DNA from 4 places in the Bradyrhizobium sp. CB3481 genome. Region 1 is predicted to be linked to each of the others. Evidence: riboswitches for the same ligand, from Rfam matches in the RefSeq annotation. Region 1 holds a riboswitch; each other region holds the start of a gene.
The links. A riboswitch is a leader RNA that binds a small molecule or an ion and turns the genes downstream of it on or off. The one in region 1 is predicted to bind cobalamin.
Positions count from the first base shown of each region.

Region 2: linked by a shared signal. The riboswitch ahead of QA643_RS02865 (TonB-dependent receptor) and the one ahead of QA643_RS27340 (energy-coupling factor ABC transporter permease) in region 1 are both predicted to bind cobalamin.
Region 3: linked by a shared signal. The riboswitch ahead of QA643_RS31150 (DUF1636 domain-containing protein) and the one ahead of QA643_RS27340 (energy-coupling factor ABC transporter permease) in region 1 are both predicted to bind cobalamin.
Region 4: linked by a shared signal. The riboswitch ahead of QA643_RS31095 (TonB-dependent receptor) and the one ahead of QA643_RS27340 (energy-coupling factor ABC transporter permease) in region 1 are both predicted to bind cobalamin.

Region 1 covers NZ_CP121647.1:5,606,320-5,611,142, forward strand. The annotation lists gene QA643_RS27325 (histidine phosphatase family protein) at 1-209, shown strand, start outside; gene cobT (nicotinate-nucleotide--dimethylbenzimidazole phosphoribosyltransferase) at 204-1,259, opposite strand; gene cobF (precorrin-6A synthase (deacetylating)) at 1,314-2,063, opposite strand; gene QA643_RS27340 (energy-coupling factor ABC transporter permease) at 2,111-2,788, opposite strand; cobalamin riboswitch at 2,828-3,048, opposite strand; gene QA643_RS27345 (cobyrinate a,c-diamide synthase) at 3,360-4,670, opposite strand; gene cobM (precorrin-4 C(11)-methyltransferase) at 4,670-4,823, opposite strand, start outside.
Region 2 covers NZ_CP121647.1:612,232-617,054, reverse strand. The annotation lists gene QA643_RS02875 (ABC transporter ATP-binding protein) at 1-462, opposite strand, end outside; gene QA643_RS02870 (iron ABC transporter permease) at 459-1,502, opposite strand; cobalamin riboswitch at 1,638-1,836, shown strand; gene QA643_RS02865 (TonB-dependent receptor) at 1,949-4,222, shown strand; gene QA643_RS02860 (hypothetical protein) at 4,540-4,823, shown strand, end outside.
Region 3 covers NZ_CP121647.1:6,423,303-6,428,125, forward strand. The annotation lists gene cobW (cobalamin biosynthesis protein CobW) at 1-744, opposite strand, end outside; gene cobU (bifunctional adenosylcobinamide kinase/adenosylcobinamide-phosphate guanylyltransferase) at 758-1,282, opposite strand; gene QA643_RS31150 (DUF1636 domain-containing protein) at 1,279-1,731, opposite strand; cobalamin riboswitch at 1,841-2,033, opposite strand; gene cobT (nicotinate-nucleotide--dimethylbenzimidazole phosphoribosyltransferase) at 2,130-3,185, shown strand; gene QA643_RS31160 (adenosylcobinamide-GDP ribazoletransferase) at 3,187-3,951, shown strand; gene QA643_RS31165 (protein tyrosine phosphatase) at 3,941-4,459, opposite strand; gene QA643_RS31170 (hypothetical protein) at 4,585-4,823, shown strand, end outside.
Region 4 covers NZ_CP121647.1:6,408,641-6,413,463, reverse strand. The annotation lists gene QA643_RS31100 (iron ABC transporter permease) at 1-898, opposite strand, end outside; gene QA643_RS31095 (TonB-dependent receptor) at 892-2,961, opposite strand; cobalamin riboswitch at 2,993-3,189, opposite strand; gene bluB (5,6-dimethylbenzimidazole synthase) at 3,341-3,994, shown strand; gene QA643_RS31085 (sugar-binding protein) at 4,399-4,823, shown strand, end outside.

The sequences.
Region 1 (4,823 bases):
GGGTCCGGCACGGGCTTGGCAAGATAACTCCCGGTTTGGCAACGCTCGTCGTCCACTCTGGCACCATTCGCGCTGCGCTCTGCGTCGCGCTCGACATCGCACCACAAGCAGCCTTGCGCTTTGTTATCCATCCGCTATCCATAACGCGAATTGATCGGCTGCGGAACGATTGGCGGGTTGTGTCCGTAAATCAGAATGTCACCTTATGAGCGATTCGGAACCTTGGCTTGCGCGAAAGTCGCCATGCCGTTGTGCAGGGCGCATGCAAGCCGCAGGATCGGCAATGCGAGTGCGGCGCCCGATCCCTCGCCGAGCCGAAGACCTAGATCGAATAGGGGCTGAACATTCAAGGCCTGGAGAACCAGGCGGTGGCCCTGCTCTGCCGATTGATGCGAGGACAAAAGAAATCGCCGACACGAAGGATTGAGACGCACCGCTGCCAATGCCGCGACGGAAACGATGAAGCCGTCGATCAGAAGCGGAAGGCGACGCTGTGCGGCGGCGATGATCGCGCCACAAATCGCCGCAATTTCCAGACCGCCGACCGCGCAAAGGATCCGCTCGGCCGCAATACTTGGCGTTGCGAGCCCATGACGAGCCAACGCGACGTCTATCAGGTGCGCCTTACGTGCGCGACCGGCAGCATCCACACCCGTTCCGCTGCCGGCCATTTGCTCGGCGCTCATGCCAAGCAGGGCCGCGGCGATTGCCGCCGAAGTCGTGGTATTGCCGATGCCCATGTCGCCAAGGATCAAAAGATCGGGTTCCGTCGTCGCAGCCCGCATAACCGCGCGCTTGCCGCAGTCAAGGGCTGAAGCCAACTCCGCGGGCTCAAGTGCCGGTTCCTCGCTAAAGTCGCGGCTCCCCCGGCGTGGCTTGTCGGTCACGACACCCTTGATCGGAACTTCCGCGAGCGTGCCCGCATCGACGATCTCGAGACTCAAGCCCAGCTCGCGTGCCAGTACCGAAATAGCGGCGCCGCCCGAGGCGAAGCTGGACATCATCGCGATCGTGACTTCCTGCGGATAGGCCGATACGCCCTGGGCGACGATCCCGTGATCGCCGGCGAAGACGATGATCGGCACGCGTTGGGCTCGCGGCTGCTCCGTTCGTTGCAGACAGGCGAGTTCGATCGCGAGATGCTCGAGCCGGCCGAGTGCGCCGTTCGGTTTGGTAAGTTCAGCCTGGCGGGCCAGCGCTGCATCGCGATGGATCGGCGAAACGTCGGGGCACTCCTGATAGACCCACTCCGGTAGCATGTTGTCCTGCCGTTGAATGTTGTCGTTACCGAGCGAGCCCGTTCGCGGGGAGCGCTACGATCCGCGCTTGAGAATGTAGCTGTCCATGATCCAGCCATGCCTTTCGCGCGCTTGTTGTCGCACGGCGACGATGCTTGGACCCACATCGGCCAGCGCACCCGACATCGTGATCTCCTCACGCATGCCGATATAGGCGCCCCACCAGATGTATAGCCCTGCCGGATCGAGCGACTGAAACGCTGCGCTGCGATCGAGCATCACGACCACCGTGTTCGTGCCGTACGGCCAACCGCCTTCGCGCAGCCGCCGTCCCGTTGTCACCAGGAAAGGCTCCCCGATGTCGTTCAGCGGCAGCGAATGTGCCGCGCAAAGCGCCTGGATTGACGTGATGCCGGGGACGACCTCGATGGCTGGCAACGGATCGAGCCTTCGCGCGATCCGCAGGCTCGAGTCATATAGCGAAGGATCTCCCCAGATCAGGAGGGCAACGCGCCCCTCACTTCCGAGATGCTGTGCAAATTCCTGCGACCAGGTCGCGGCCAGCGCAGCGTGCCATTCGTCCACGCTCTTGCGGTAATCCTCCTGGCCGGCGTCACGCACGGGCATGACGAACTCGGCGATCCGCGTCCGGTCGTTGTTAAGCACCTGTGCGCAAATCGTCCGCCGCAATTCAGCGAGATCGGATTTCGCGGCGCCCTTGCGCGGGATGAGGACGAGATCGGCGGCGTTGATCACACGCACCGCAGCAAACGTTAGCTGCTCGGGATCGCCGCAACCGATGCCTATCAGTGAGAGCGTCAGCATAACTTATGCGAAGGGCGGCCGCTGCCTGCGACCGCCCTCACTTAAACTTATGCAGCGTTGTGCAAGCGGTAGGTGACGAAGCCGTCCCCGGTCACGGTACGCATCGATTTCGCCACTGCCAGCACGGCCAGATCAGCCAGCGGCTCGATGACAACGACGACCGCGTAGGACGCGGCGAAAGACGCGATGGAAGTGAGATTCTCGGCCGCAAAGCCCGCACCATACAACGCCCAGAAAGCGACCCACATCACGATGCCAGATTGATAGGCGGTCGAAAGCGCAAGCGCCTGGCGATATTGCAGATCAACATAGGCGGTGTTGCGGGGAATAATCCGCCCGGCCAGCGCCCGGATCGCAATAAGCGGCACCAGCAGCGTGGTCACGTTCATGCCGTATTGCGGCAGATCGGCCGGTGCGAAGAACAGCCCCTGAAGCAGAAGACCAAGCGCTATCCCAAACGCGGCTGGCGCTGCGCCGAACAAGAGGAATAGCGTCGAGCCGAGAATGAAATGCACCTCCGAGACCCCGACCCGGAAATGCGGCAGGAGTTCGAAGAACGAGAAGACCAGGACCGTTGTGGCGACGGTGCGCACCGCGAATGAAACGATCCCCTGCTCGCGCACGGTTTCTGCCGCCAGCTTCAAGGCGCAGCCTCCGGCAACAGCGGCTGTCGCGTATCCCAGCACGAGTTTGGCGCCCGTAACGATACCTGGTTCGATATGCATGATCTACGTCCTTCCTTCTGCCGTCCCACCCGACGGCGTTCGTGTCAAAAACTGCAGGGCCGGTCTCCTGGCTCGCGGTTCGAAACGGGTCTCCGGCCTTCCCGAGCCTGACGGCCCAGTGGCGGATCGGAGCTCCTCACCGCTTACAGTCGCGGGAGCGGCCGGGGCTTCGGGCGCCGCAATTGGGTCCGCCCTTCCCCGTTCCCGATTATGCTCCGGAGCTTTGCGCCGCTTGGAGCACCATGCTTGTACTGTGTGCTCCTTCCGACGAGGACGCGTCAAGGGGCTCGCGAGATCGGGCGGCGGCGTCATCAAGCTCTCTCTCCCGCCAGCGCGCCGAAAAGAATCCTCGTGAAGGCTGATTGAGCACGGCATGGCCCCCGACGCCATCGCAGTTTGCCGCGTCTGTCGGCGCTGGAAATGTCCGCTTGCCAATATAGACCACGGTTGTCGATTCCTGATGGGCCAGCGGCACGCAATTGAAATTCCGCGACGCTCAGACGCCCGGCCGGCTTGAGCGTTAGGAGCTCCGCATCGCCTGGACCAGCCGAGACAAACGAAACAAAGCCGCTCACCTGTCCTCCGCAATGAGATGGAAGAACGTGCCGGTGGCGTAGCCGCGTCGCGAGCCGGTCTCCACAACGACCGCGCCGGTCGCGTCACGCACGATAGCCAGGGGTGTATCGGGCTGAGAGACAATCGTGGAGTAATGGAACTCGTGGCCGCGCAGACGCGTACCAGCCTGATGCCCAGGCATTGGCATCGCAAGCTCCGCAAGCCGATAGCCCAGATGCATGCGACGTTGGGCAAAACTCGTTTCCAGGCCGAGCAATCCCGTCATCTCGTGATGTACGTCGTTGGCGTCGGTCAGGGCGGAGCCCAGCACCATGTAGCCCCCGCATTCGCCATGCACCGGCCGCGTCTTCGCAAAGGATGTTAGCGCGCGGCGAAATCGGCGATTTGTTGCGAGTCGGCCAGCGTGCAATTCCGGATAGCCGCCCGGCAGCCAGCAGACATCGGCGCTGTCATCAGGGCCTTCATCGGCGAGCGGCGAGAAGGTCACAATCTCGGCTCCGGCTGCGCGCCAGCCCTCCAGTATGTGCGTATAGACGAACGAGAATGCGGCGTCGCGTGCGAGAGCGATGCGCTGGCCGGGCGGCCTGACGTCTAGACCGTGCGCGTCGCTTGGCGCCTTCCAGGCGCACGCCGATTGCAGCACCGCATCCAGATCGACATGCTCGGCAACGACGCGCGCGGCCTCTGCAATGAGGCCGTTGATCTCAGCCTGCTCCTCGGCCTGCACGAGACCCAAGTGCCGCTTCGGCAAGGTGATGGCGGCATGGCGGGGCAAGCCCCCGAATACCGCAATGCCGGCGCCTGACAGGGCGCGGCGCACCAGGTCTTCGTGCCGCGCGCTGGCGACGCGGTTGAGAACGACGCCGGCAAGACCCACGCCCGCGCGGAAATCGCGCAGTCCCGCAGCCATCGCCGCGGCGGTTTGCGCCTGTCCGGAGGGATCGATCACGAGTAGGACCGGCCAGTCCATCATCTCGGCGATATCGGCAGTCGCGCCGGTACCCGAGACGCCCGGTGCGGCAACGCCATCAAACAGGCCCATCGAACCTTCGGCCAGAACGAGGTCCGCATCGGCGCCGCGCGATGCGACCGATTCAATCGCCTCACGACGCATGGCCCAGCTATCGATGTTCAGCGAGGAGCGCCCCGTGGCGGCCGCGTGAAACGCCGGATCGATATAATCGGGCCCGCTCTTGAAGCACTGCACCTTTAGCCCGCGATCGCGATAGGCGCGTGCCAGTGCCAGCGTCAGCGTCGTCTTGCCGACACCGGATGCAGGCGCGGAGATGACGAGGCTCGCCGCCATCACGAGCCTTCCGGAAAGCGCGGCGTCGGCCCGAGCGGCCGATAGCGGCGGTCATAGTCGGCAGCATACAGGCGGCTTTCTGCGAAATCTTCCGAACCCAGTGTGCGACCGACCAGAATGACGGCCGTACGCTCGAGCTCGCTGCTGACAGCA
Region 2 (4,823 bases), 3.0 Mb from region 1:
CGCACGGGCCAGCGCGACGCGGCTGCGCTCGCCGCCGGATAGTTCGGTGACGCGGCGATCGCTGAACTCCGTTACGTCGACCGCCTGCATCGCGCGCAGCACCGCCTCGGCATCCGCAGGCGACAGCCGCGCCGGATCGGTCGCGCCGTGCGGATAGCGGCCGAGCGCCACGATATCGCGCGCCGGCAGCGGCCAGTGCACCATGTGCCCCTGCGGCAGATAGCCGAAGCGCTTTGCGCGCTCGCGCAGCGGCAGCGACGACAGCGCCTGCCCCCCGATCTCGATCGCGCCCTCGGACGGGATCAATCCCGCCAGCGCGCGCAGCAGTGTGGTCTTGCCGGCGCCGTTGGGACCGACCAGCGCCACCAGATGGCCCGCCGTCAGCGCCAGCGAGACATCCTGCAGCACGATACGGCCGGCGAGCCGCACATTGAGCCCGGTTGCGGTCAGCAGCTCGCTCATGCGACACCTCCGCCGAGCGCGCGGCGCTCGCGCATGATCAGATAGAGGAAGAACGGCACGCCGATGATCGAGGTCAGCACGCCGACCTTGATGTTCGACGTCGAGGGGATGATGCGTACCGCGATATCCGCTGCCAGCAATAGCGCGGAGCCGGCGAGCGCGCTCGGGACGAGCAGCCGGCCCGGATCATGGCCGATCACGGGCCGCATCAGATGCGGCGCGACCAGGCCGATGAAGCCGATCGTGCCGGTGACCGCGACCGCCCCGCCGACGCCGAGCGCGACGCCCGAAATGACTAGTAGCCGCAGACGGCCGACATCGACGCCGAGGCTTTGCGCGGTCTCCTCGCCGAGACTGAGCGCGCGAAAGGCATGGCGCTGGCTGAGCAGCATGGCCGCGCCTGATATGATGAAGGGAAACGCCAGCATCACGTGCTGAAAGCTGCGGTCCTCCAGCGATCCGAGCAGCCAGAACGCGATCTCCAGCACCACGAAGGGATTGCTGGAGAGATTCATCACCAGCGCCGTCGCGGCTCCGGCAAAGCTCGAGATCGCAAGTCCCGACAGAATGAGGATCAATAACCCGGCATTGCGCCCCGCGATCGACAGCAGCACGAACACCGAGCCGAAGGCGGCGATGATCGCCGCGACCGGCAGCGCATAGGAGCGCACATCGGCAAGGCCCAGTGCGATTACCAGCACCGCGCCGAACGCGGCCGATTGCGGCGCGCCGAACAGCGAGGGCGACGCCAGCGGATTGCGCAACAGGCCCTGCAGCGATGCGCCCGATAATCCGAGAATGGCGCCGATCGCCAGCGCCAGCAGCGTCCGCGGCAGGCGGATTTCCCGCACAATGACCTGCGATACGTCGCTGCCGCCGCCGAACAACGCCTCCGCGACCGCTGGTGGCGTCAGCCGGACCGGCCCGATAGCGAGCGAGATCAGCATCAGCAGCACAACGAGCGCTGATAACGCGAAGGTCGCGCCGATACGCCGGCGCGCGGCGTCCGCGTTGGTCAGGGTTACGGCCTCGACACTCATCGATCGTCCTAAAGCAGTTTTGCGCGCTGAGGTACAGGCGCCCGGCAGGCGCCGCGCATGCGACAAAAATAGCGCACTTGTCCAGTGAGGATTGCGAGAGCGCCTCCGGCGGATTGACTCGCTATTTGACAAACTTCTACCATAGTTCCCGACGGTTCCCGTTTGGGGATCAAAAGGGAATGCGGTGCGGGGAAATCCCCAATTCCGCGGCTGCCCCCGCAACTGTAAGCGGCGAATCCTTCGTCATAGGCCACTGGGCATCTCGGTCCTGGGAAGGCGACGATGGGGTAACGACCCGCGAGCCAGGAGACCTGCCGTCAGCCGTGGTCACACGCGAAGATGTCGGTCGGGGAGTACAGGCATTAGCTTCACCTGAGCTGCTGAGAGCACATGGTGAGACTTGGTTCGCTGTGACGTGCCACTGACGTCATACCGAGGTCTCGACCATGTCTTCAACCACCCCCATGCGGCAACGCCGCTTCTGGCTCGCCTCCAGTTTCCTGGTGCCGATCGTATCGCTCGGCATTTCCGGCGCAGCCGCGCAGACGCCATCCGAGCCATTGCCGCCGATTGAGATAACCTCGCCCACCGACCCGAACCGGACCCGCGCGAAACCGACCTACGATGAACCATCGACCTCGCGCCGCGTCGTGCCGGCCGCTGCGCCATCGACCGGCGCGCGGCCCGCATCAGGGCCCGGCTCGGATGCCTCGTCGCAAAGCGCTTCGCAAGGCGCGGGCGGCAGCGGCGGCCGGCAGTTCTCCGGCATCGTCGGCGCGTCGGCGACGGTGATCACGGCAGCCGAGATCTCGCATTCGCCGGCGCAGACGCTATCCGAGATCATTGCGCAACAGCCGGGCGTGCAGTTGCAATCGCTCTATGGCGGCGTCAACGGCGCCAAGACGTCGGTCGATCTCCGCGGCTTCGGCGCGTTTGCCACTGCCAACACCCTGGTCCTTATCAATGGTCGCCGGCTCAATGATATCGACATGGCCGGCGTCGATCTCTCGACCATCCCGCTCCAGTCGATCGAGCGGATCGAAATCACCCGCGGCAACAGCGGTGCGGTGCTCTACGGCGACAATGCGGTCGGCGGCGTCGTCAATATCGTCTTGAAGGATGGCGTTGGCGGCCCACCCGTCGCGATGCGCGCAGAGGCCGGTGTCGGCTCCTTCAACCAGCGGCTTGCGAATATCTCAGCCGCGACCAATTACGGACCTTGGTCGACGTCCTTCTATGGCAACGCCATCAAGTCTGATGGTTACCGGGTCAACAACGCGCTCGACCAGCGCAACGGGGTAGGCAATCTCAACTACAGCACACCGGACCTCAAGGCCTTCCTTACGGTAACCGGTGACGACCAGAAGCTCGGATTCCCGGGCGGACGCACCGTCGATCCCTCAATCGGACTCAATCAACTCGTGACTGACCGCAGGGGCACCAATACGCCGTTCGACTACGGCAACCAGCAGGGCGCCAGCGCCACCACCGGCTTTACCAAGACAATCATGAACGGCGTCGACCTGATCGTCGACGGCGGCTTCCGGAAGAAGGATACGCAAAGCGGTTTCTTCGGCGCGGTGCCATTTGCCTCGCCACTTCCGAGCTTCTCCTCCACCTATAACGACGCAGCGTTGCTGACCTGGTCGATCACGCCGCGATTGAGCGTCAAAAATTCGATCTTCGGAATTCCCTCGCAGATACTGACCGGCATCGATTATTACGATGCGACATTCAATCAGGACCGTGGAGCGTTCAAAGGCCTGGCGCCCACCCACATCTACGACCTGTCGCAACAGACGCTGGCCGGCTACTGGCAGCAAACGATCGGCCTGTTGCCAACGACCGATTTCTCCTATGGCGCCAGGATTCAAAACACCAGCCTGAGTGCCCGCGATCGGTTCGATCCCAATGCGCCCGGTTGCGCCATGTTCTTCAATTGCAGCCCCGCGGCCTCTCCGCTCGACAGCAACGAAACACAATACGCGCTGCATGCCGGCCTCGAGCACCGCTTCAATAGCGTGTTCTCGGTATTCGGCCGCGCCGCGCGCGCATTCCGCACCCCAACCGTCGACGAGCGTGTCTCCAACGGCCCCTTCTTCGTTCCAGGGACTTTCCAGTTGAAGACCCAGACCTCGCACGACATCGAGGGCGGATTCCGCATCAAGAGCGGTGGCTTTCAGATGCAGTCGGGCATCTACAACATGGATCTCGAGAATGAGATCCATTTCATTCCAGCACTGTTCTACAACGTCAACCTCGGTCCGACCCGCCGCTACGGCTCGGAGACCAGCGCCTCCTTGAGGGTCAGCGACACCGTGACGCTCCGCGGCGGCGTGGCCTACACCCGCGCCGTGTTTCGCGAAGGGGAGTTCGCCGGTAACGACGTGCCGTTGGTATCGCGCTACACCGCGAGCGGCGGCGTGACCTGGAACATCTGGCAGAACTATCTCGTGTTCGACGCCACGGTGCGCGCCTGGAGCGAACGCTTCATGGACAACGACCAGGCCAACACTCAGCGGCGTATTCCGGCGGACGCCACCGTCGATCTGAAACTGAGCGGCGCCTACGATCGCTTCTTCTGGTCGGTCGGCGTGAACAATTTGTTCAACGCGCTCTATTACGATTACGCGATCGCCAGTTCATTCACACCGGGCCGCTTCTCCGCCTATCCGCTGCCGGGCCGCACCTTCATGGTGAAGGCGGGCGCGACTTTCTGAGCGGAATGACCGGTCCGGCCATGCCGGATCCGGCGAAACGATATTCTCCCGGGCAGCTCCGCCCGGGAGAATGGTTTTTGGATATTACGGAATGGCACGGTCGCGATTGATTTGAAAAGAAAGCGACATCTTTTCGACCAAAAATAACGCTTTCCGTGATCGGATCCCGTGATAAATGAAGCCGCAAAATCGCTCGACATATCTGTCGCAACTCAAACGGCGTGACAGGAACGCGAGCGTCGAAGACGGCGCCGATCCGCGGCGGATTCGGTCGGACGCGCGGTTAAAAACAACAAATGGACTGAGACTGACTTGAAATGACGAACGACGATCAAGATCGTACCGACAAGGCCGCAAGGGCGGCCGAGGATGCCAGGTCCGCCTTGGCAGAGCGGGAAGCCGCCGCCAAGGCCACGCTCGATAACATGGCAAGGTTGAGGGCATTGCGCCTCGCGCGCGAAGCCGCTGAGCCGCAGCGCGCGCCGACCGCCAGAAAGACGCGCACCGCCAAGACAACGAGCAAGGCAACAAGGAAGCCGGCCGAGAAGACCCCCGCCCTTTCCGACTGGCTGGCGAGCCAGCAAAGCGGCGGACGGCGCAT
Region 3 (4,823 bases), 820 kb from region 1:
ATCGTCGTGGTCGTGCTCCTCCTCCTCGCCGTGATGGCCGGCGCGCGCTGCCATGTCGTCTTCCGCGGCGGCGTTCAGGCCGATCAAAACCGGCGCCGCCAGGTCGCCCTTGGAACGCACCATGTTGACGCCGGGTCGCAGCACGGCCTTGAGACGCGCCTCGATTTCAGCCAACGCCGCCGGTGAAACCAGATCGCTCTTGGAAAGCACCACGAGATCAGCGCAGGCAAGCTGATCCTCGAACACCTCCTCGATCGGATCATCGTGATCGAGGGAATCATCGGCGGCCCGTTGCGCGGCAACAGCATCCTCATCGATGGTGACGCGGCCTTCCGACAGCGCCAGCGCGTCGACCACCGTGACCACGCCGTCGACCGTGGCACGGGTGCGCACGGCGGGCCAGTCGAACGCCTTCAATAGCGGTTGCGGCAAGGCCAGGCCCGAGGTCTCGATGACGATAGCATCCAGCGGCCGGTCGCGCGCCAGCAATTTGTCCATGGTCGGGATGAAATCATCGGCCACCGTGCAGCAGATACAGCCGTTGGTGAGTTCGACGATATCACCGGGCGCGCAGGCCTTTGCGGCGCACTCCTCAACAAGTCCGCCGTCAAATCCGGCGTCGCCGAATTCATTGACGATCACGGCGATGCGGCGGCCATCGGCCTGCGTCAGCAGCGAACGCAGCAGCGTGGTCTTGCCGGCGCCGAGAAAGCCGGTGAGCACGGTGACGGGGACACGGGACATTGCAATATTCTCCTTAAGGCGACCGCTTCAGCCAGAGCGGAAGCCCGGCAGCGACAAACACAACATTGGGAACGGTGGCGGCGACGATCTGGTTGAGGCGGCCCTGGGCGTCGCGAAAGCTGCGGCCGAGCGGCGTCTCGGGCACGAGACCGAGGCCGACCTCGTTCGAGACCAGAACGACGGGATATTGGGCCACTCCGAGAAATCGCGTGAGCCGGCGCGCTTCCACTTCGACATCGCGCTCGGCGAACATCAGGTTTGACAGCCACAAGGTCAGGCAGTCCACCAGCACGGCACGGCCATGGGTGGCCTCCCGGGTCAGTGCATCGACCAGCGCCAGCGGCTCCTCGACAGTGATCCAACCGTCGCCCCGCCGCTGACGATGATGGGCGATGCGCGAGCGCATCTCGTCATCATCAGCAGTCGCAGTAGCCAGATAGACCCGCGCGAGTCCGCTGTCGCCGATCAATCGCTCGGCAAAGGCGGATTTGCCGGAGCGCGCGCCGCCCAGCACAAGTGTGGTGGCAAGAACTGTCATTTCGGTGCGCTGCCATCGTCGGGCGACCAGCGCATCGGCGGCACTCGCGCCACCATGCCCTTGCGCAGCACCTCGGCACGTTCGCGCCACGGCACCAGGCCGTAATCGGACGTCCGGTACGACTCGACGAACGCTACCAGCGCCGCGGTGCCGCTCTCGGTCTGCAGGTCGCCGAACAAAAAAGTGTAACCATCCGCGCTTGACACCGCGACGGTTGCGGGCCGCTTGCAGACGCTAAGGCATTGCACCGGCCGCACCTGAACGTGATCGGACGAACCGATCGCGGCCTTGACCGCTTCAAACATGTCAGGGCCGACCACCGCACCGCCATCGGCGGTCTTGCAGGTGATGCACACGCTTACGAATGTGGGGCCGTTCGGCGCATTGACACGCGCAGCTTCAGCCAACGCCAAATCAGCGGGATTTTGCTCAGCCTTCTCGCGATCCATCACAGGCTCACATCACGGCCGTTGGGCCACGAGCTTTGTTGGGTCGCGCCGACGGCTCGTCGCCGTCAGGCTCGCTCCCGTCCGGTGCACCCCGCCCCGACGACGCCTCCAAAGCACAGTTCGTGATGGCAGGTCTCCTGGCTCGCGGGTCGTTGCCATCAGCCGCCTTCCCGGGATTACCCAGTGGCATCGGCTCGGGGCTCGTCGCTTACAGTTGCGGGGGCAGCGCCGGCATTGAGAGAACTCGCACCGGCTTCCCTTTTCACCTCCCTCGCGGGAGGACCATCGCCGATGACGCTAGCCGCCGCAGTAGCTGGGGTCAACCGGTGTGGCCTTGGGTCTGGTCGGATTGACCTGACACGGGCTGTTGGGTCAGGTAGGCCCCGCAAAGGAACCCCATGACGACTGAATCCCGACCGCTTTGGCAACCGCCGCTCGTTCCCCCGCTCAATCAGGAGTTGGAGGCAACGATGCGCGCGCGAATCGACGGGAAGGCCAAGCCTCCGGGTTCGCTCGGACGCATCGAGGACCTCGCTGTCCAGCTTGGCATGATCGCGCATCCGGCGCCCCCCAAGGCCGACAAAGCCGTGCTGCTGGTGTTCGCCGGCGACCATGGCCTCACCGAGGAAGGCGTGTCGCAATATCCGTCGGCCGTGACGGTCGCGATGGTGAAGACCTATTTGGCAGGCCGCGCCAGCGCCAATGCGTTTGCCGCCGCAGCCGATGTCGAGATTCGCGTCGTGGACGCCGGGGTGGCCGCCGAACTGCCCGCGCATCCCGATTTGATCGGCGCCAAGGTCCGGATGGGCACCGCCAACGCCGCACGCGAGCCGGCGATGACGATGCAACAGGCCCGGGATGCGCTAGCCAAAGGCTGTGCGCTCGCGATTGCCGAGATTGCGGCGGGCGCCGATATCATCGCGCTCGGCGAAATGGGCATCGGCAACACCGCCTCCTCTGCCCTGCTGGTGCATCGCCTGGCACCGGCGCCGCTTGACGAATGTATTGGGATCGGCGCCGGGCAGGATGATCCGGGCATGGCGCGCAAGCATGCCGCCATCGCCAAAGCCGCGGCGCGCAGCAACGCCAGCTCTCCCCTGGACGTCCTTCGCGAGTTCGGCGGGCTCGAAATTGCGATGATGGCCGGCGCGGTGCTGGGGGCGGCCTCAAAGCGGCGCCCGGTCGTCATCGACGGCTTTATCTCCAGTGCGGCTGCGCTGGTGGCGATCCGCCTCTGTCCAGATGCTCGCGATTATTGCGTGCTCGCGCACCGCTCCGCCGAAAAGGGCCACGACATCGTGCTCGCCGCGTTCGGCGCGAAGCCATTGCTCGATCTCGGGCTGCGGCTCGGTGAAGGCACCGGCGCCCTCCTCGCCGTGCCGCTGCTGCGCGCGGCCGCGCGGCTCGTGACCGACGTCGCCGACCTCAGCGACGTTCTGGCCGGGAATATCTGACATGAACGAGACCGAGCGCTTATTCGATGCCGTGCGGTTTCTCACCATCCTGCCCACGCCGCCGACAAAAGCCGCGCCACAGCCGGACTGGCTGGCCCGATCCCTAAAATATTTTCCGCTGGTGGGAATCGGCATCGGCGCCAGCTCGGCGGTCGTGCTGCTGCTTGCCGGACAAATCTGGGGGCCGCTTGTTGCGGCGCTGCTCGCGATCATCGCAGGCGCCATCACCACAGGTGCGCTGCACGAGGACGGCCTGGCCGACACCGTCGATGCCTTCGGCGGCGGCTGGACCGTCGAACGACGGCTGGAGATCATGAAGGACAGCCGAATCGGAACCTACGGCGCGCTGGCGCTGGGTTTCGGCGTCGCCTTGCGCATCGCGGCGCTGACGCAGCTGCCGCTATGGGCAGGCGCCTTCGCACTGGTCGCAAGCCACGCCGCAGCGCGCGCCACGCCGGGCTTTGTCATCAACGCCATGAACTACACGGGCGATACCACGGCAATGAAGGTCAATTATTCCGAGGTGCCCGTTCGCGCTCAGGAAATACAGTTTGCCCTGATCACCGTCGCCATTGCGGTGCTGCCGCTGGCGTTCATGTCCGCCTCTTCGGTGCTCGCAGGAGCGCTGCTCGGCGCCGCGCTGGCCGCAGCCCTCGCGATATGGTCGCGCCGGCTGATCGGCGGATATACCGGCGACGTGCTCGGCGCCATCGAGCAGGTGTTCGAGATCGGGTTCCTGCTCGGCGTCGCCGCCGTCATCCGATAGGCCACGACAACGGCAGCTGATAAGGTTCGCCTTCGAATGCGTCGGCACCGCGGCCGATCCGATCGATCGCCTCCGCCATCCGGCCCCCACGTCCGAGCAAATCATCGGCCAGCGACACCATCAGCCGATTCGGCGTCACCGATGGCGCACGGCGGCGCAATTCCTCGGCGATATCGCGCTCGAAGCCGGGATTGCGGTCGCAGGCGATCACATAGGCCGCAGCGCTCGAGCGACTGATGCCGGCCCAACAATGGATCAGCATGGTGCGGTCATGCGCCTCGCGCCCGAAATCGAGGATCGCCTGCATCGCTGTACGGTCGGGCGCAACAAGACCCGGCCTCGCCTCCGTAATGTCGTGAAACGACAATTCCGCACGCCGCTCGCAGGCAAGCGCGCGATGGTCCTCGCCCTTGTGATCCGGCGACAACAGAGTCAACAGGTCGAACCGGTTGAGCCCGGCCGCAACACCGGACAATCCGCTGAGCGGGCAGACGTAAAGACATGGCATGCGTATGGTACCGGGCTTCACCATTTGAATGATGCGGCGACGTGGCATCGGATGGTGTAAAGAGTCAATCGACCGGCGCCTACTAACGGACAGCAAGCCCTCGGGGCCACACCGAAGATCGATTGATGCCATCAAGCAAACCACCCATTTGGCGGAATGACATCGACGCGCTGGCGTTCCGGCCGGAGGAGCACAATGGCCTCTGCATGGTGCATCGCCGGGCGTTCCGCACCTTGTTGCGGGTAATGCCGTCGCCGCGGCAATGCGTCGAATTCTTCAACACTCATCAGGGGGTGTTTCAGGCGGCGGCCCGCGCGAAACTGCTGCGAACAGAAGTGGCAACGACTGCGAATTTCCACCTGAC
Region 4 (4,823 bases), 800 kb from region 1:
CGATATCGGCGGCCAGCAGCAGCGCCGCGCCGGCCAGCGCACTCGGGACCAGCAGGCGCGCCGGATCGTGGCCGATCAAGGGCCGCACCAGATGCGGGGCGACCAGGCCGATAAAGCCGATGGTCCCGCTGACGGCGACCGCGCCACCGACCCCCAGCGCGACGCCCGCGATCACCATTAGCCTCAACCGGCCGACATCGACACCAAGGCTTTGTGCGGTCTCTTCGCCGAGGCTCAGTGCGCGAAAAGCGCTGCGCTGGCTGATCAGGATCGTGGCGCCTGCGATGATGAACGGCAATGCGAGCATGACATGGCGGAAGCTACGGTCCTCCAGCGAGCCGAGCAGCCAGAACGCGATTTCAAGCGCGGCAAAGGGGTTGGACGACAGGTTCATCACCAGCGCGGTCGCCGCTCCCGCGAGACTGGAAATTGCCAGGCCCGAAAGGATCAACAACAGCAGGCCGGCATTTCTTCCGGCGATGCCGAGCAGCACGAACACCGACGCGAACGCCATCGTAATGCCTGCGACCGGCAGCGCGTAGGACCGGACGTCGGCTAAGCCGAGCGCAATCATCAGCACGGCTCCGAACGCGGCCGATTGCGGCGCGCCGAACAGGGAAGGCGAGGCCAGCGGATTGCGCAGCAGGCCCTGCAGCGCAGCGCCGGACAGGCCGAGTATCGCGCCGATTGCCAGTCCCAGAATCGTTCGCGGAAGCCGAATTTCCGCGACGATAATCAGCTGGACGTCGGTTCCGCCGCCGAGCAGGGCGTCGAGCACGGTGAGCGGCAACAGCCGCACGGGTCCAATGCCGAGCGAGCCAAGTGCCAGCAGTCCCACCAGCGCAGCAAGCCCGGCGGTTGCGATCACCTGTCGTCTTGCGGGATCGGCGCTCACCATGTGGCGCTAAACCCCGCATACGCCGCCGGACCGGTGGTACCGAAGTTGAAAACCTCCTGATAGTGTTCGTTCAGGATATTCTCGCCGCGCGCGAACACCTTCCAGTTCTTATCGATCTTGTACTCGGTATAGAGATCGACCCTTGTATAGGCATCGACCCGGTTGGTCTGGCCGGCGCTGCTGAAGCGCTTGGAAACGGTGAGTACACGGGGTTCGATCAGCCATCTGTCGGTAGGCGTGATGGTGAGCGCAAATCGCGCCAGATTCTTCGGCCGCCGCGCCAGCACCAGCCCGGTCGCGAGATCGACCGCGTGCAGATAGGTGTAGGCCGCATTGAATTTCACGTAGCCGGGCAGAAGATCGATGTTGGATCCGACTTCCAGACCATTAGTCTCGGCCCGTGAGACATTGAAATAGCATCCCGACGCATTCAACACGGGACAGGAGACGCCGGAACCGGCGCTCACAAAATCAATGAGGTTGGTGAATTTGTTCGCGAAGCCAGTGAGCGAAACAGCTACGCGGCCATTGAACAGACTTTGGTCGATGCCGGCGTCGTATCCAAAGCTCTCCTCCGGGGCAAGCGATGCCCCGCGGTTGCTAGAGTAGAGCTGAAACAAGGTGGGAGCTTTCGCGCCCGTTCCCGCGCTCGCGTGCAATTTGGTGCCGGTTTCAGAGATCGCATATGCTGCGGTAGCCCGCCAGGTCTCGAACCGGGAGACGCCCACCACGTCATCGACGCGGCCCCCCAGGGTGATCGTCAGACGTTCTCCGATCGGCAGTTGCCACAGCCCGAACAGGGAGTTGGTGTCCTGCTTGCCGCGCACTTGAGGCACATAGGCGGCAAATTTCGGCACGAAACTGGTTTGGAAAATATCCGCGGTCTCGTGCTGCGTTTTCGCGCCATAGATCAGCGAACCGAACGTACCCATGCGCAGGGTCGATTGATATTCGGCCCCCATGCTGTTTCCGGTATAGTCCGTGATGGTCGAAGACTTGACCAGGGGATAGGACAGTTCACTGAAGGAACGGACGGCCTGGGTCTCAAATGTATTGAGACTGTGTGTCCACCTGCCGTCGAGCGTATCCACGGAAGCTTTCGCCCACACCTGATCGAGCAGGCGCCGCGCCTTGAAGAAAGGAGCATCCGCACCCGACGCGTCATAGTTCGACCGGGTGAGCGTCGACAATATGCCGGTCTCAACCCGCACGCCGTCGGCATCGTAGCCAACCCGTGCGGAACCTCCCAATCGACTGAAACCATCCGGTTCAAGATTGCGATTTTTCGCTTCAATAGCGGGAATGCGATAGCCGTACCGCGAAAAGCCTTCGCTGCTCTGGCCGCCGCCGGTGAACGCATAGGACCACGGTCCTTGCGATCCGATCATCGATCCGGTTGTCGAGACCGTGCCGTAGCTTCCGCCTTCGGTGCGGACATTGAATTGCGCCGGGCCCGTACCCTTCTTGGTGATGATGTTGACGACACCGCCCATCGCGTCCGAACCATAGAGCGCGCTTTGCGGGCCTTTCAGCACCTCGATCCGCTCGATGGCGCTTGGGGCAAACATCGCGAAATCGAAATCGCCGCTCGCGGCGGTCGGGTCGTTGATCCGGATGCCGTCGATCATCACCAGCGTCTGGCCGGTATTGGCGCCGCGCAGCCGGATGTTCGCGGTCGAACCCGGACCGCCACTCTCAGAGATATCGAGGCCGGGAACGGTTCTAAGTGCGTCGACCAGCGAGCCGGGATTGCTGGTTGCCAGCGTCTCGCCCTTGACGACGCTGATCGAGCTGCCGGTGCGGCTGATGGGCTCGGGCTCCCTGTCGGCCGTTACCACCACCTCCGCGGGCTGGGCGGGAACGTTATTCGCAGCCGGCCGCACCGGGCCGACCCTGCTTCGATCTCGATCTTTGGGAGTTGTACGGGCCGGTTTTGGCGGAGTGTCCGGATTGATCACCACCGGCGGTAGTTGATCCGAGTTCGACTGCGCGTACGCAGCGCTGTGACAACAAGCCAACGCAACAATGGCCGCCGAGCCGGCAGCATATCCTAGCAAATTCATAATGCCCCTTCCGTCGACCCACCGTCGAACGAGTTGATTTCTCGTCAGCGGCCGGTCTCCTGGCTCGCGGTGGTCTGCGATCCGCCTTCCCAGGCTTGAAGCCCAGTGGCCGTTTGGATCGCGAATGCCGCTTACAGTTGCGGGGGCAGCTGCGGAGTAGGGGCAATTGCCCCGCACCGCATTCCCGTTTCACCTTCTTTCGAAGGCACCGATGACGAATCCAAATAAGCACAATAGCGCGCGCACTTCAAACACGTCTGAACAGGCGGCGGCGTCTATTCCTGTTGACGGTCATGGCGTGCAAGGGCTTTGAATTCCGCGGTTCTCACGCGATTCTCGCTCCAGACCGGGAAATTCCCGCGAAGCATAGGCAAAGGTCATGACCATCGATCCGCCAGCCGCGCCGCACTTCGACCAGGCTTTCCGCGCCCGCCTATACGATCTGTTTGGCTGGCGCCGCGACGTGCGCCGGTTTCGCAGCGATCCTCTGCCGCCCGGCCTGCTGGAGCGATTGATCGAAATCGGCTGTCAGGCGCCGTCGGTCGGGCTGTGTCAGCCCTGGCGTTTCGTGGTGGTGGACGACCCCGGCCGCCGGCAGAAGGTGATTGAAAATTTCGAGTCCTGCAACCGCGATGCGCTCAAAGCGTATTCTGGCGATTTATCCATTCGGTACGCCGCGTTGAAACTGGCCGGATTGCGCGAGGCGCCATGTCATCTGGCGGTGTTTGCCGATCGTTCGACAGGCCTCGGCCACGGTCTTGGCCGGCGCACGATGCCCGAGATGGCAGACTATTCCGTCGTGACTGCAGTCTTTTCAATCTGGCTTGCATCCCGTGCCGAGGGCATCGGCATGGGGTGGGTATCGATCCTCGATCGCCTCACAATCGCCGGGATACTGGATGTGCCGAAGGACTGGCGCCTGATTGGATATTTCTGTCTCGGCTATCCGCAGGCTGACGACGATCGTCCGGAACTTGAACGTGTCGGCTGGGAAGGGCGTCGGCCTGCGGGCGATTTCATTTTTCGGCGATGATCGCTTCTATGCATGCGACCAGTTGCGCACCGCGGTCCGACTGTACTCGAATGAGTTTCGCACCTCAAACTGCCGCCTGCTGGCCCTCAGGGCCATGAAGCAGGTTGCCGGCGGCCCTGCCACGATCAACGACACCGCCCCTGCCAGGCTGGCGTAAGCGTGCAGCGGATCAGGTCCTGAATCAGCGGGTCCTCACCACCATCAGGCGAGAAGGGCGGATTCCTGCAGTTGCACGCATGGCGGGCGTCTGGTATCTGAGGTGCGTGCCTCATTTATCTCGCGATCCGAGCTGACGATGCGGTCTGTAGCGCAGCCTCTGATGGCAGGAGATGGGGCGGTCGCTCAACAGTAGGAAGAGTTGGCCCCACTTAGATGGCCGACCACACGAAAACAGGGAGGGTGGAATGCAGCGTCTCTTGGTTGCGGGTCTTTCGGTCGCCTTTGCGGCAGCGCTTGGTTTCGGTTCGGCGAACGCGGCGGACAAGAAGGTTTTGGCATTCGTCGTCAATGGTGCGTCCGACTTTTGGAAGATCGCCGAGGCCGGCGTGAAGAAGGCGCAGGGCGAACTGCCCAAATACGATCTTCAGTTCAAATATCCTGAACAGGCCGCAGCCGCCGTGCAGCAACGGGTGATGGAAGACCTCGTGGCCGCGGGCGCAGCCGGCATCATGGTCAGCTCGGTGGATCCGAAGAACCAGACGGCGCAGCTCGACAAGGTCGCCTCCCAGACCGTGCTATTCACGACCGACAGCGACGCTCCGCAATCGAAACGGGTCGCCTATATCGGCTCTTCCAACACCGATCTCGGCAAGGAAGCGGGCAAGCTGAT